One region of the Streptomyces sp. SCSIO 30461 genome, then DNA from elsewhere that is predicted to be linked to it. Evidence: riboswitches for the same ligand, from Rfam matches in the RefSeq annotation. Region 1 holds a riboswitch; each other region holds the start of a gene.

Region 1 (3,321 bases):
GTGGGCTCCGCGACGCACGCTCCGGCATGCCGCCGCGACACCACGAAGCCCTCCGACTCCAGCGTGCGCAGCGCCTCACGCACGGGGACCCGCGAGACTCCGTAGCGACGGGCCAGCTGCTCCTCGGCGAGCCGGCTGCCTCGCTCGAAGACCCCGGACACGATGTCGTCGCGGATCGCCGTGCATACCGAACGCGCGGGAATGCGCATACCGAACCTCCGCAGTAATCCCCTGCATCTGCCACATCCGCTCGAATTCAAGCGGCATCCGAGTCGAGCAGCCGACCAGTCAGGCGATGCCCTTCGGTGACTCTATGACAATGGGCGGGAATTTCCGATGGCCTGCCTTGATCCATGGATATTTTTTGGCCGGAAAATACCGAAGGCTCCGGCCGGTCTCGATGACCGGCCGGAGCCTTCGGACTCCGCGCGCCGTGGGACAGCGCGCGGAGGTCAGAGCTTGACGCCGTGGCCGCGCAGATAGGCCACCGGGTCGATGTCGGAACCGTAATCGGAGCCGGTGCGGGCCTCGAAGTGGAGGTGCGGGCCGGTGGTGTTGCCGGTGGAGCCGGACAGCCCGATCTGCTCACCCGGGGTGACCCGCTGGCCGACGGAGACGCTGATGGACGAGAGGTGGCCGTACTGGGTGTACGTGCCGTCGTTCATCTTGATCACGACATTGTTGCCGTAGGCGCCGCCCCAGCCCGCCTCCACGATGGTGCCCGTGCCGACCGCGACGACCTTTGTCCCGGAGGAGGCGTGGAAGTCGATCCCGGTGTGGCTGCCCGAGGACCAGACGGCTCCGCCCGAGTGGTAGTCCGTGCTGACGTAGGACCCGGCGACGGGGAGGTTGTACGACAGCAGGCGCTTGCGCTCGGCCTCTCGGGCAGCGCGCTCCTCGGCGTCCCGGGCGGCCTTGACCCGGATCTCGGCGTTGCGCTTCGCGTCCGCTTCGGCCTTGGCCTGGGACGCGGCGAAGTCGGCTTCTTCCTGCTGGACGTCGGCCTGGGCGCCGACCTGCTTGGCGAGCATGTCGCCGGCGACGACCACCTGGTTCAGGCCGGTGTCCTCGACGGAGAGGCTGTCCGGCTCGGCGGCGAGCGCGGGTGAGGCGAGTGCTCCGACGACGCCGGTGGTGGCCAGCGCGGCGGCTCCGGCCACGCCCGCGCGCTTGCGCGACAGCCGGCTCGGACCACGATGCTTCCCGGTGGCACGGGTGAACGCCATGAAGTGGCTTGTCCTTTCCTTCCCTCTCGCCTACCGGGTTAGCTGACGGGTTCGGAGCAGGAAGGTCTCCTACGGCCCCCCTCCGCGCAGGTGTGCGAAGGCGTTCCGATTCACCCCAGGGGACTTGCGGGTCCCCGGCTCCCCAGGCTCGCGCCTGACGGGGACTCGGCGATCGCTGCCCGTTGCCGCGGGTGCGGCGCGTGCAAAGGTCGGACAGCGCAGAAGACGCTAAGCCGATCTTCCGTAAATCACCAAACGGTCACGGGATTTTGTCGCGTATCCCACAGCACAGACAGGCAGCCTCTCCAGCAAACCGGACAAACGTTAAACAGGCAGCGAAAAGGGCCCCGTTGGCGTACCCATGCCCAACGGGGCCCTTCCTCGCACTCACTCGCCGCGGCCTCTCGGCTCCACGAGCGGCGCCTCAAGGACGGTCAATCAGCCCGTGACAACTGTCACTTCACCGAGGCCCAGGGCCTTGACCGGCTCCTCGATCTCCGCCGCGTCACCGACGAGGACCGTGACGAGGCGATCCGCGGGGAAGGCGCTGACGACCGCGGCGGTCGCCTCGACGGTGCCCGTCGAGGCCAACCGGGCGTAGAGCTGTCCCTGGAAGTCGTCCGGAAGGCCCTGCTCGACCTGGTCGGCCAGGGTGCCGGCGACGGAGGCGGCCGTCTCGTACTTCAGCGGGGCTACACCCACCAGGTTCTGCACGGCGACATCGCGCTCGGCATCCGTCAGCCCCTCGGCGGCGAGCGTACGCAGCACAGTGAACAGGTCCTGGAGGGCCGGTCCGGTGTTCGGCGTGTCGACGGAACCGCTGATGGCGAGGGTGGCCGCGCCGGTGGCTCCGCCCGGAGACGCCGGGGCGGCCGAGCGCAGCACCTGGGCGAACGCCCGCACGCCGTAGGTGTAGCCCTTCTCCTCACGCAGTACACGGTCCAGGCGCGAGGTCAGCGTGCCGCCGAGGCAGTAGGTGCCGAGGACCTGGGCCGGCCAGACGCTGTCATGGCGATCCGGTCCGACGCGGCCGATGAGCAGCTGTGTCTGGACCGCGCCGGGGCGGTCGACGATCACGACACGACCCGTGTCGTCGGCGGTGATCGGCGCCATGGCGCGAGGCGCGCCCGCACTGCCCGTCCAGGCACCGAGGGTGTCGGCGAGCACGGCGTCCAGATCGACGTCCGTGAGGTCGCCGACGATCACCGCCGTGGCCGTGGCGGGCCGGACATGGGCCTCGTAGAAGGCCCTGACGGCCGCGGAGTCGATGCGCTCCACGGTCTCCTCGCTGCCCTGGCGCGGGCGCGACATCCGCGAAGACGCCGGGAAGAGCTGCTTGGACAGCTCCTTGGCACCGCGGCGAGCCGGGTTCGCCGTCTCGTGCGGGATCTCGTCGAGGCGGTTGCGGACGAGCCGCTCGACCTCGCTGTCCGCGAACAGCGGGGCCCGCAGTGCCTCGGCGAGCAGTCCCATGGCCTTCGCCAGCCGGGAGACCGGCACTTCGAGCCCGATACGGACGCCCGGGTGGTCGGCGTGCGCCTCGAGCGTCGCGCCACAACGCTCCAGCTCGGCGGCGAACTCCTCCGCCGAGTGCTTGTCGGTGCCCTCCGAGAGCGCCCTGGCCATGATCGTGGCGACGCCGTCGAGGCCGTCGGGCTCCAGGTCCAAAGGAGCGTCGAGGAAGATCTCGACGGCCACCACCTGCTGGCCGGGACGGTGGCAGCGCAGCACGGTCAGCCCGTTCCCGAGCGCCCCGCGCTCGGGCGCAGGGAAGGCCCACGGCCGGGCGTCGCCGGGCTGGGGCTGCGGGTGGAATTCCATGGTCACGGCAGCCTCGGTCACTGTCCGGCTCCCTCTGCGTCGTCAGCGTCGTCGTTGTCCTCTGTCGCGGCCGCCGCGGCGGCGGGCTCGTACACCAGCACCGCGCGGTTGTCCGGGCGCAGCCTGGCCTGTGCGACGGCCCGCACTTCCTCTGCGGTGACGTCCAGGACCCGCGAGACGGCGCTGAACGCCAACTGCGGGTCACCGAACAGCACCGCGTAGCGGCACAGTTCGTCGGCGCGGCCCGCGACGGTGCCGAGCCGGTCGAGCCACT
Region 2 (3,321 bases), 1.7 Mb from region 1:
TTGCTCCGCATGGCGTAAGGTTGTGTTCACCGACGCGGGGTGGAGCAGCTCGGTAGCTCGCTGGGCTCATAACCCAGAGGTCGCAGGTTCAAATCCTGTCCCCGCTACTGAAGCAGAGGGCCCGGATCCAGCAGCATGCTGGATCCGGGCCCTCTGTCTGTGTGTTGTCGGGCCTTGTGGCGGCTTGGCCGCTGGTGAGGGTCGGCCGCTTAGCCCGGTTGGCCGACGGTGACTCGCCCCGCGGCGCGGCTGAGGCCAGCCTTGGTGGTGCGCGGATCCGTCCGCGGCCGTGGGCGGATCGGCGGGAGAGCAGTCTTGGCACAGTACGACGGCGGCGAGGGACCCCGGCCGAGAAGCGGCGGCCGTGTCCTCGTGCTGCTGCTGCCCTGGCTGACGATCATCGCCGGTTTGGTCTTCGACCTGTTCACCCCGGAGACGTACCGCGCATCACCGTTCTTCGCCGCCGCCCCGCTGCTCGCCGCCCCGTTCTACACATGGCGCGGCACCCTGGTGACGACGGCTGCCGGTGTGCTGACCGTGCTGGGGCTGAACGTCTACAACGGCACCTTGGGCCAGGTGCCGCCGGCGACTGAGGTTTTCACCGTGCTCACGGTGTCGATCGTCGCCCTCTACATCAACCGGGTACTCCGCCGCAGTGGTGAGCGGCTCGCCTCCGCCCGTGTCATCGCGGAGGCGGCCCAGCGCGCCGTGCTGCCCGAACCGGCCGAGCGTATCGGTGGGCTGAATGTGGCCGCACGGTACGAGGCGGCGCAGGCGGACGCGTTCATCGGCGGTGACCTGTACGCCGTCCAGAACACCGCGTTCGGTGTCCGTCTGATCGTCGGCGACGTCAGGGGAAAGGGGCTGGACGCGGTCGAGGCGGTGGCGGTGCTGCTCGGAGCGTTCCGCGAGGTGGCCGATGAGGAGCCCTCCTTGGAAGGGATCGCCCAGCGCCTGGAGCGGGCGCTGGCACGGGGGGACAGCCGCCCGCACGGACTCGACCGGGTGGAGGGGTTCACCACGGCGGTGCTGGCCGAGATCCCGCGCGACGGGAGTCGCGTCCGGGTGGTCAACCGGGGCCATCCGCCTCCGATCGTCATGTACGCGGACGGCGCGCTCTACATGCTGGAGCCGAGCCAGAACGCGCTGCCGCTCGGAATGGGGGATCTCGCCCACTGGCCGGACCACGTGGACGAGGCGCCGTTTCCGGCCGGAGCGACGCTGCTCCTGTACACGGACGGGCTGTCCGAGGCCCGCGACCGGCACGGCACCTTCTATGATCCGCGGGCGCGGCTCGGGGGTCTGGTCTTCCCGGGGCCCGACGAGCTGCTGGACGCGGTGGTGGCCGATGTGCGGCGGCACACGGGTGGCGGCCTGGCGGACGACATGGCATTGCTGGCGGTCGCCAGGCCGGGTGTGCATCAGCCGGTAGGGAACAGGTCGGTGCCGGTTGCGTCCTGAGGCCTGTGGGTGGCCCAGAGGCGCCTTGTCGCTCCGGTTGGTCCGGCCGGTCCGCCCTGGTCAGTCGGCTCCCAACGTCTGAGCTTGATGAATCATCAGATATTCAACGGTGAACAATGTGTCGTGAGGGGCGGTCAACTTGCCCTATTTGCTCACCTGATGGGCGTTAAGTCCAGGCCGAAAATAGTTAATGATCAAGGGGGACGGCTTGGAATGGAGCGTCGGCGTCTATTAACGTTCGATAACGCAGCACGGTCGTCCCAGTCGTCGCAAGAGGCGGCACCGTGCGCATGCGCCGAATCCCGCAAGGGAACCGGGGAACCACCATTTGGGGTGAATCGGGTACTTCAGGGTGCCTGTAGGAGACCTTCCTGCTCCGAACCCGTCAGCTAACCCGGTAGGCGAGAAGGAAGGAAAGGAGCACGCCTCCGTGGCGTCCAACGAGCCTGCCCTCCAGGGGATTCCCACCACCGAGTGGGCCCCGGCCGCCGAGTGGATTCCTTCCGACGGGACGGAGGAGTGGAATCCGACGGAGGAGTCCCTCCGCCCGGTCCGCGGCAGGCACCGTGTCGTCAAACAGCGAGGCGGCGGTCTCGCCCGGAGCTCCACCGTGCTCGGTGTGGGCGTGATCGCCGCTGTCGGCGCGGGCGGCATAGCCACCGCGCAGGACAAGCCGGCCGTCTCCATATCCCTGCCCGACAGCATCAAGGACAACCTTCCGGACGCCCAGTCGCTGCCGGGCGTGGCCTCCCTGATGTCGGAGTCCTCCGACGACTCCGACGACTCCGACGAGCAGGGCGCGGGCGGGGCGGCCGACGCACCGCTCTCGGCGATGTCCGTCGCCACCACCGCCGGTACAGCCGAGCAGACCGGGGCCCAGCAGACCACCGCGGGCGAGGCGCTGCGCGCCCGTATCCTCCAGCAGGCCGAGCAGCAGCAGGCCGGGGTGGAGGCCGAAGCGAGGGCGGCAGCCGAGAACGCCGCCGCCGAACAGGCCGCTGCCGAGGCGACGAGGCAGCAGTCCGCCGCGGAGGCCGCAGCCGCCGAGGCCAAGCGCAAGGCGGAAGAGGAGGCTGCGGAGGCCGCAGCGGCTGCGGAGGCCGCCCGACTCGCCGAGCTGGCCGGGCGCTACGCGCTGCCGACGTCCTCGTACACCATCACCTCCACCTACGGTGAGTCCGGCTCCATGTGGTCGTCCGGCCAGCACACCGGCCTCGACTTCGCGGCGCCCACCGGCACCCCCGCGAAGGCCGTGCACGGCGGCACGGTCAAGTCGGCGGGCTGGTCCGGGTCGTACGGCTACCGCGTGGTGCTGGAGCTCGAGGACGGCACCGAGATCTGGTACGCCCACCTGTCGTCGATGAGTGTCAGCGCGGGCCAGAAGGTCGGGACGGGCGACACCGTCGGACGCGTCGGCGCGACCGGCAATGTCACCGGGCCGCATCTGCACCTTGAGGTGCACACCCCGTCCGGTGCCGGCGTGGACCCGGCCGCCTGGCTGCGGGACAAGGGCCTCAGCATCTGAAGCACCGTGCAGCACCGCACCCGGGGTGCCTGGCCCGACGGCGGCTCAGGCGCCACGGGTGCGGTGCTGCACGCGCTTCGTCCGCTTCCTCGCCCATTCACCCGCGATAGGGGTTGTAGCCCTCGTAGTCCCGGTGCGGCGGAGGAATCCGGACGCGCCCCGTCGCTCGCGCCGCGTAGGTTAGGGCCGGTGACGCGACATGCTTGCGCTGCCACAGGTGATGCAGCAGCTCCTGCTCGCGTGCGGTGAAGTCCGGTCCTGCCGTGCCCTGGTGCGCTCGGTGGCGCAGGAACGCCAGCGAGGTGGCGAACCCCTCGTACTCGGACACGGCACGG
Region 3 (3,321 bases), 2.4 Mb from region 1:
CCGGAGGCGGTGCGCAAGACCCTCGACGCGCACCCCGGGCGGCGCTCGCTCGTCGTCACGGACTCGGTCTTCTCGGTGGACGGAGACGCGGCGCCGCTCACCGCGCTCGCCGCGGCCTGCCGCGCGCACGGCGCCGCGCTGGTCGTCGATGACGCGCACGGCCTCGGGGTACTCGGCGACGGCGGCCGGGGCGCGCTGCACGCGGCGGGGCTCGCGGGCGCGGTCGACGTGCTCGCCACCATGACCCTCTCCAAGTCATTGGGCAGCCAGGGTGGAGCCGTGCTCGGCCCGGCACGGGTCATCGCCCACCTGGTCAACGCCGCGCGGACGTTCATCTTCGACACCGGCCTCGCACCCGCGGCGGCGGGCGCCGCGCTGGCGAGTCTGCGTCTGATCGAGCGCGAGCCGGAGCTGGCGGACCGGGCCCGCGCCGTGGCGGCGACGCTCCATGAACGCCTCACCGACGCAGGGCTCACGGCCGCCCGCCCCGACGCCGCGGTCGTCTCCGTAAGGGCGCCGTCAGCGGAGTCTGCCGTGCGTTGGGCGGCCGACTGCCGCGCCGCGGGTCTCGCCGTCGGTTGCTTCCGGCCGCCGTCCGTGCCGGACGGTATCTCGCGGCTCAGGCTGACCGCGCGCGCCGACCTCACGGAGCGGCAGTTGGACGAGGCGATCGCCGTCATCCTGGGCGCCGCGCCGGGCCGCTGAGGTCCTCACCGGCGACCGTGGTCCGTGCCACGGTCGCCGTGGTCCGTGCCACGGTGCTCGGAGTCAGGCATCGGGTCGCCGAGGTCCGACTGCTGCCCTCGACGGTCGAACTTCCGCGCCATGCCGAGTGGTAGAACCCCCCACAGCATGACGCAGACGAACAGGGTCGCGGCGGCAGCGGTGACCCCCTCGGGCGTACCGTGCACCACGTCGACCACCAGGAGCACCGCCGAGGTCAACGCCAGGGTGAGCACGGCGAGCCCCATTCCGGCCAGCCGCGAGGAGACCGAGACGATCTCCTTTTTGGCACCCCTGCGGAACAGCCCGCGGTGGACCGCGGCGGGGGCGGTGAACAGCGCCGCGGCCACCACGGCCAGCATCAGCGTCGTCACATAGGTGCCGCGCTGGAACGAGTCGAGTGAGGGGAACCGGGCCGTGAAAGCCAGAGTCAGCAGAAAGGCGAAAAGGATCTGCACGCCGGTCTGGATGACCCTCAGCTCTTGCAGGAGCTCGGCGAAATTGCGGTCCGCCCGCTCGGTCTCGGTCTCGTCCCGCGCGATGCGGGCTTCCTCATCGTCCATATGGTATGAGTAACCCACACTATGCACGTTGTGTCCTGTTGCCGGCGGCGGCCGGCGACAGCCGTCCTGCTCGGTCAGCCCACGCGCCCGTACCGCACACCCTTCGACCAGATCTTGGTCAGCTTGACCACGGAGCCGGTCTTGGGGGAGTGCCAGATCTTCCCTGCGCCCGCGTAGATCCCGACGTGGTAGACCTGCCCGCCGTGATGGAAGAACACCAGATCACCCTTCTGACGGCTTGACGCCGCGATGTGGCGCGTCCGGTTGTACTGCGCCTGTGCGGTGCGAGGGAGGCTCCTGCCGGCCTTCCGGTACGAGTAAAGAACAAGGCCCGAGCAGTCGAAGCTGCTGGGGCCGGTGGCGCCGTACCCGTAGGGTGCGCCCTTCTTGGAAGCGGCCACCTTCAGGGCCTTGGCCGCGTGCGCGGCGGCCGCATGGGCTTCCGGGGCGCCGCCCGGTACGAGCAGCGAGCCGCCGACAGCGGCGAGCGTGACAGCGGAGACGGTACCCGTCCGCGCGAACAGGGACGGACTGTATGCATGCGCAGTCATGCGCAACCCTTCGTCAGCCGCCTGTGAAGGATGACCTGTCGGGTTCGGGCTGGCGAAGGTGCCCGGCCGCGAGCGCGGCTTCACCCCGAGGTCCGCCCGGATATGGCGGCCGGACCGTACTGCCTGGGTCCTCCACTCCTGCCGAAAGCACTCATGTCGACTCAGGCATCCGGGGCGGCGGCAGGACTCGGCGTCCGCCCGGACCGCCCCGCCGTGGTGGCGGGGGCTTGTCGTCCCAGCGATCTTGACGCACGAACTGCCGGATCTCCTCGTCGAAACGGCATTTCGTGAAGCTCCTCACCGCTCATCCAATCAGGTGGAGGACCCCATTCGGCCGTGCCGGCCGCTACCGCTGCAGGCGCCGTACCTGCGGCATAACGCCGCCTTGCATCGGATGGCCCATCGGGGAACGCAACTTGCCGGGCGCATGAGCGGCGGAATCGAGTGAGCCGGTTGGCCGACACCCACTCGTACGCGTGCGCCACGCCGCTGACGGCTCCTCGGCCACCTCAACTCCTGGATTCCGGTGGAAGGGTGATGCGGGCGGTGCGCCGTTCCCCGCCAAGCACCCGCAGGGCGCGCGTCAGTGTGGGTGCGTGCAGTTCGCTCTCCCCGCGCGCGTGCATCAGCGCGAGGGCGTCCCGGAGTGCATCCGCCCTTGCGGCCAGTGCCTGCGCGGCGCGCAGCGCCCCGTATGTGTGCGTGCCGTGTGCCGGGTTGATGCGTCCCAGCTGGTCGACGACTTCGAGGTAGCGGTCGATGACCTGGCCTTCGGCGCGGGTCAGCGCCGGCAGCGGCGGCAGTTCGGGCGGCAGCACGGCTCGTTCACCGTGTCCCGGACGAAGCCGCCGATGCCTTGCGGTTCTTGATGACATGGTCGATCAGGCCGAAGTCCTGCGCGGAAGCCGCGTCGAAGACCGTGACGCGGTCGAGCGTCTCGCGGACGCTTTCGTCGCTCTGCCCGGTGTGGCGTACGAGCATGGCGGCGATCTGATCGTGCATCCGCAGCAATTCCCGGGCCTGGATGTCCAGATCGGACGGCTGCCCCCGCATCGGCTCGGGCAGCGCGGGCTGCTGGACCACGACCCGGGCTCCCGGCAGCGCCATGCGCTTGCCGGGGGTGCCCGCGGCGAGGAGTACGGCGGCCGTGGAAGAAGCCTGCCCGATGCAGGTGGTGACCACGTCGCAGCCCACCACCTGCATCGTGTCGTAGATGGAGGTCATCGCACTGATGGGGCCGCCGGGCGAGTTGATGTAGAGCTGGATGTCCTGCTCGGGGGCGGCGTATTCGAGGTAGAGCAGTTGGGCGACCACGTCGCTGGCCGCGGTCTCGTCGATCGGCGTGCCGAGGAAGACGATGCGCTCGCCCAGCAGTTTCGAGTACGGGTCCAGGGTGCGGATTCCGGACGTGGTCCGCTCGTGGAACTCCGGAAGCACATAGCGGGCCTGTGAACGCTGCATCGCACATCTCCATCCGTAAAAAA
Region 4 (3,321 bases), 1.0 Mb from region 1:
GCCACCGTGCTGGGCCAGGACCTGGAGCAGGACGGGGGCGTCTTCAAGATCGCCCGCAAGGTGGCCGCGGACCGGGTCATCTCCACGGTTGATCCCGAGGCCCGGCACGGCCACAAGACCGTCCGCCGGTCCTTCGACGGTTACAAGGGTCATGTGGCCGAGGAACCCGACAGCGAGGTCATCACCGCGACCGAGGTCACGGCGGGCAACGCCGGCGATGCCGAGCCCGCCGCCGACCTGCTCGCCGACGTTCTCCAACCACCTGCCGCCGAGCAGGCAGACCAGGCGCGGGCCGAAGTCTACGGCGACGCCGCTTACGGGACCGGGCCGCTGCTGGCCGAGCTGGACGACGCGGGCGCCCGGGTGATGGTCAAGGTGCAGGCGGCCAACGCGCCCGGTGGGCGGTTCTCCAAGGACGCCTTCACCATCGATCTGGAGGCAGGGCAGGTCACCTGCCCGAACCAGGTGACCGCCGCGATCCGCCCGAAGTCTGATGGCGGTGGGACGGCCTGCTTCAAGACCGCCTGCGCCGCCTGCCCCCTTGCGGCGCAGTGCACTACCGCCAGGAACGGACGCGTCATCACCATCGGCCCTCACGAAGAACACCTGGCCCGGGGCCGGGCTCGCAGTGCGGACCCCGTCTGGCTGGCCGCCTACCGGGCCACCCGCCCCAAGGTCGAACGCAAGATCGCCCACCTGATGCGGCGGCGACACGGCGGACGCCGCGCCCGGGTGCGGGGCCGGGCCAAGATCGCCGCCGACTTCTCCTTGCTGGCCGCCGCCGTCAACGTCGCGCGGCTCGGCGTGCTCGGAATCATGTCCACAGGCAGTGACAAGTGGGCGGTCGCCGCCGGCTGACCGTCCCGAGGGCGCCCTGGACCATGCAAACGACCCGCACGCGGCCGTGCCAAGCCCTCAACAGCCCCCACGACGGCCACGAACCGCCCACACGCCGCCCGACCACCAGCCAGCAACCACGACCCTGACACCCCCAACGGCGACACCGCACGCCCAGGACGACCCGCTTAACACCAGTCACCTAGACGTCGCCTCAGTCGGAGAGGTGGTTCAGAGGCGGACGCCGTGCTTCCGGAGGTAGGCCAGCGGATCTATGTCGGAGCCGTAGCCGGGTGCGGTGCGGATCTCGAAGTGGAGGTGCGGACCCGTGGAGTTGCCGGTGGAGCCGGAGAGGCCGATCTGCTGTCCGCCGCTCACGTCCTGTCCGGCCGAGACGGACAGGACGGAGAGGTGAGCGTACTGGGCGTAGGTGCCGTCGGTGTGCCGGATGACGACCTGGTTCCCATACGCTCCCGCCCAACCGGCCGAGACGACAGAGCCGGGACCGACGGACTTGACCGAGGTGCCCGTGGAGGCGATGAAGTCGAGACCGGTGTGGTAGCCGCTGGACCACAGGGCACCCGGGGTGCGGTACGCGGTGCTGACACCTCCGGTGACCGGGGCGGAGTAGAAGGACGCCTTGTCCTGCGGGGCCGGGACCTCGGGAGCCGCGGCAGCCTCGACCTTGGCCTTGACCGCGGACTCACCCTTGGCCTTGGCCTCGGACTTGATCTGCGGGGCGGTCGGGGCCGTCTTGGGGGCGTCGGCGGTACGGTCGGCCGAGCGCGAGGCCCGGTCCGGCCGCGCCGGCGCCTGGGCGGGGCGCTCCGCCGGGGCCGCGGCCCTCGCCGGGGCGCCGAGGGCGAGCTTGAGGCCCGGGTGGATCAGCGAGGGATTCTCACCGACAGCCTCGCGGTTGTCGGCGTACAGCTTCTGCCAGCCGCCACGAACCCGCTGTTCGACGGCGATCTTGGAGAGGTGGTCGCCGGGCGCGACCGTGTAGGTCTTGGGCGACTTCGGTGCGGCGACGGCCTGTGGGACTGCGGCCTGGCGGATGGCGGCGGTGCGTTCGGCGGTGACCGTGGGAGCGGACTGCCCCGTGGCGTGCGCCGCACCCGCGGCGCCGATGAGCGGTAGTGCGATGGCGGCGCCACCCGTACCCGCGGCAACGAATCCGCGGGCGAGCGGGCTGGTCTTCGGTCGGCGGTGCTTACCCCGTCCGGGCATGGCGAATTCCTCTCCGGCGCCTGCGAGGTGAGCTGTCGGATTCGGGCTGGAGCTGCCCGGCCGCGCGAAGGCGCGACTACACCCCTAGCCGTCCGGAATCCCGGGACGGCGGCTTACCTGGGTCCCCCGCTCCTGCCACGCGTGGGTGTGTGCGGAATTCCGGTCGGCGGCAGGATTCGGCGGTCCGACCGGATTGCGGTGACCGTAGGCGAGTCGGACGAGCCGTACAAGCAGTGCTATTCAGTCGGCATTCGCCCGCGCGATATCAACGGGGATTTTACGGTCACTCTGCGTGGATTACGGATCTTTGATCGCCTTATAGGCAAAGGGTTTTGATGGGGAGACACGGCGACGGACCGTCACGAATATGATCCCGCTCACGACGGGAATACCATCCCATTACCAATGGGTGCACTCTGCCTTAATCAACTAAAACGGACACAAGCCGCATTCAACCCAGAGAGGAGCGCATCGGGCGGGGTGATTTTTTGGGGAATCCATGTCGTATGGTCGGGTGCACACCGCCGTCGGCGTGCGACACCCACCGCAGACACGGAGGAGCCCCCGTGACACAGCAGCTGCCCCAGGCCCCCTCGACCGAGCCCGAACTCTCGGGCGTGCGCAACTTCCGGGACGTGGGTGGACTGCCGACCGTGGACGGGCGCCGGGTGCGACACGGCAGGCTGTTCCGCAGCGGGCACCTCGCCCATGCCACCGCCGACGACGCAGCGTTCCTGACTTCCCTCGCACTCCACACGATCTTCGACTTCCGCAACTCCGCCGACCACAGGCTGGAGGGGCCCGATGTCGAGCTGCCCGGGGTGCGGAACGTGAACATCCCGCTCAGCGACCCCGCCGACGGCGCCGAGTTCTGGAGGATGGTGCATGACGGCGATCTGGAGCAGCTGCGCTCGATCCTCTCCGAGGGCAAGGCCGCCGACCGGATGTCCGATTCGTACCGGAAGATGGTCCGCGAACGGACGGACGAGCACAGCCGGGTCCTGCACTCCCTGGCCGAGGACAGCGTCCCCGCACTGATGCACTGTGCTGCGGGCAAGGACCGCGCGGGCCTGTCGATCGCGATCTCACTGCTCGCGGTCGGCGTCGAGCGGGACGCCATCGAGGCCGACTATCTGAAGTCGAACGACCCCCACCGCCGCTACAGGGTGCGCCGCAGCGACACATCACCGGCCGGAATGTCCCCTGAGGTCATGGAGCTGCTGCGACCGCTCTTCGACGCGCGTGCGGAGTACCTGG

Evidence for each region. Region 1 has a riboswitch for cyclic di-AMP ahead of V1460_RS09905 (M23 family metallopeptidase). Riboswitches for the same ligand answer to the same signal wherever they lie in the genome.
Region 2: it holds a riboswitch for cyclic di-AMP, as region 1 does, so the genes downstream of both, V1460_RS02415 (M23 family metallopeptidase) here and V1460_RS09905 (M23 family metallopeptidase) in region 1, are expected to answer to the same signal.
Region 3: it holds a riboswitch for cyclic di-AMP, as region 1 does, so the genes downstream of both, V1460_RS20500 (C40 family peptidase) here and V1460_RS09905 (M23 family metallopeptidase) in region 1, are expected to answer to the same signal.
Region 4: it holds a riboswitch for cyclic di-AMP, as region 1 does, so the genes downstream of both, V1460_RS14300 (LysM peptidoglycan-binding domain-containing M23 family metallopeptidase) here and V1460_RS09905 (M23 family metallopeptidase) in region 1, are expected to answer to the same signal.

The regions. Positions count from the first base shown of each region.
Region 1 is NZ_CP146101.1:2,203,474-2,206,794, reverse strand. It holds gene V1460_RS09910 (GntR family transcriptional regulator) at 1-209, opposite strand, end outside; gene V1460_RS09905 (M23 family metallopeptidase) at 453-1,226, opposite strand; cyclic di-AMP (ydaO/yuaA leader) riboswitch at 1,239-1,407, opposite strand; gene V1460_RS09900 (pitrilysin family protein) at 1,665-3,068, opposite strand; gene V1460_RS09895 (pitrilysin family protein) at 3,065-3,321, opposite strand, start outside.
Region 2 is NZ_CP146101.1:502,460-505,780, forward strand. It holds tRNA gene V1460_RS02405 (tRNA-Met) at 34-107, shown strand; gene V1460_RS02410 (PP2C family protein-serine/threonine phosphatase) at 316-1,461, shown strand; cyclic di-AMP (ydaO/yuaA leader) riboswitch at 1,745-1,880, shown strand; gene V1460_RS02415 (M23 family metallopeptidase) at 1,892-2,986, shown strand; gene V1460_RS02420 (PrsW family intramembrane metalloprotease) at 3,084-3,321, opposite strand, start outside.
Region 3 is NZ_CP146101.1:4,617,252-4,620,572, reverse strand. It holds gene V1460_RS20510 (8-amino-7-oxononanoate synthase) at 1-705, shown strand, start outside; gene V1460_RS20505 (DUF6328 family protein) at 711-1,286, opposite strand; gene V1460_RS20500 (C40 family peptidase) at 1,361-1,837, opposite strand; cyclic di-AMP (ydaO/yuaA leader) riboswitch at 1,841-1,997, opposite strand; gene V1460_RS20495 (hypothetical protein) at 2,347-2,655, opposite strand; gene V1460_RS20490 (ATP-dependent Clp protease proteolytic subunit) at 2,663-3,298, opposite strand.
Region 4 is NZ_CP146101.1:3,231,261-3,234,581, reverse strand. It holds gene V1460_RS14305 (IS1182 family transposase) at 1-858, shown strand, start outside; gene V1460_RS14300 (LysM peptidoglycan-binding domain-containing M23 family metallopeptidase) at 1,069-2,064, opposite strand; cyclic di-AMP (ydaO/yuaA leader) riboswitch at 2,069-2,222, opposite strand; gene V1460_RS14295 (tyrosine-protein phosphatase) at 2,631-3,321, shown strand, end outside.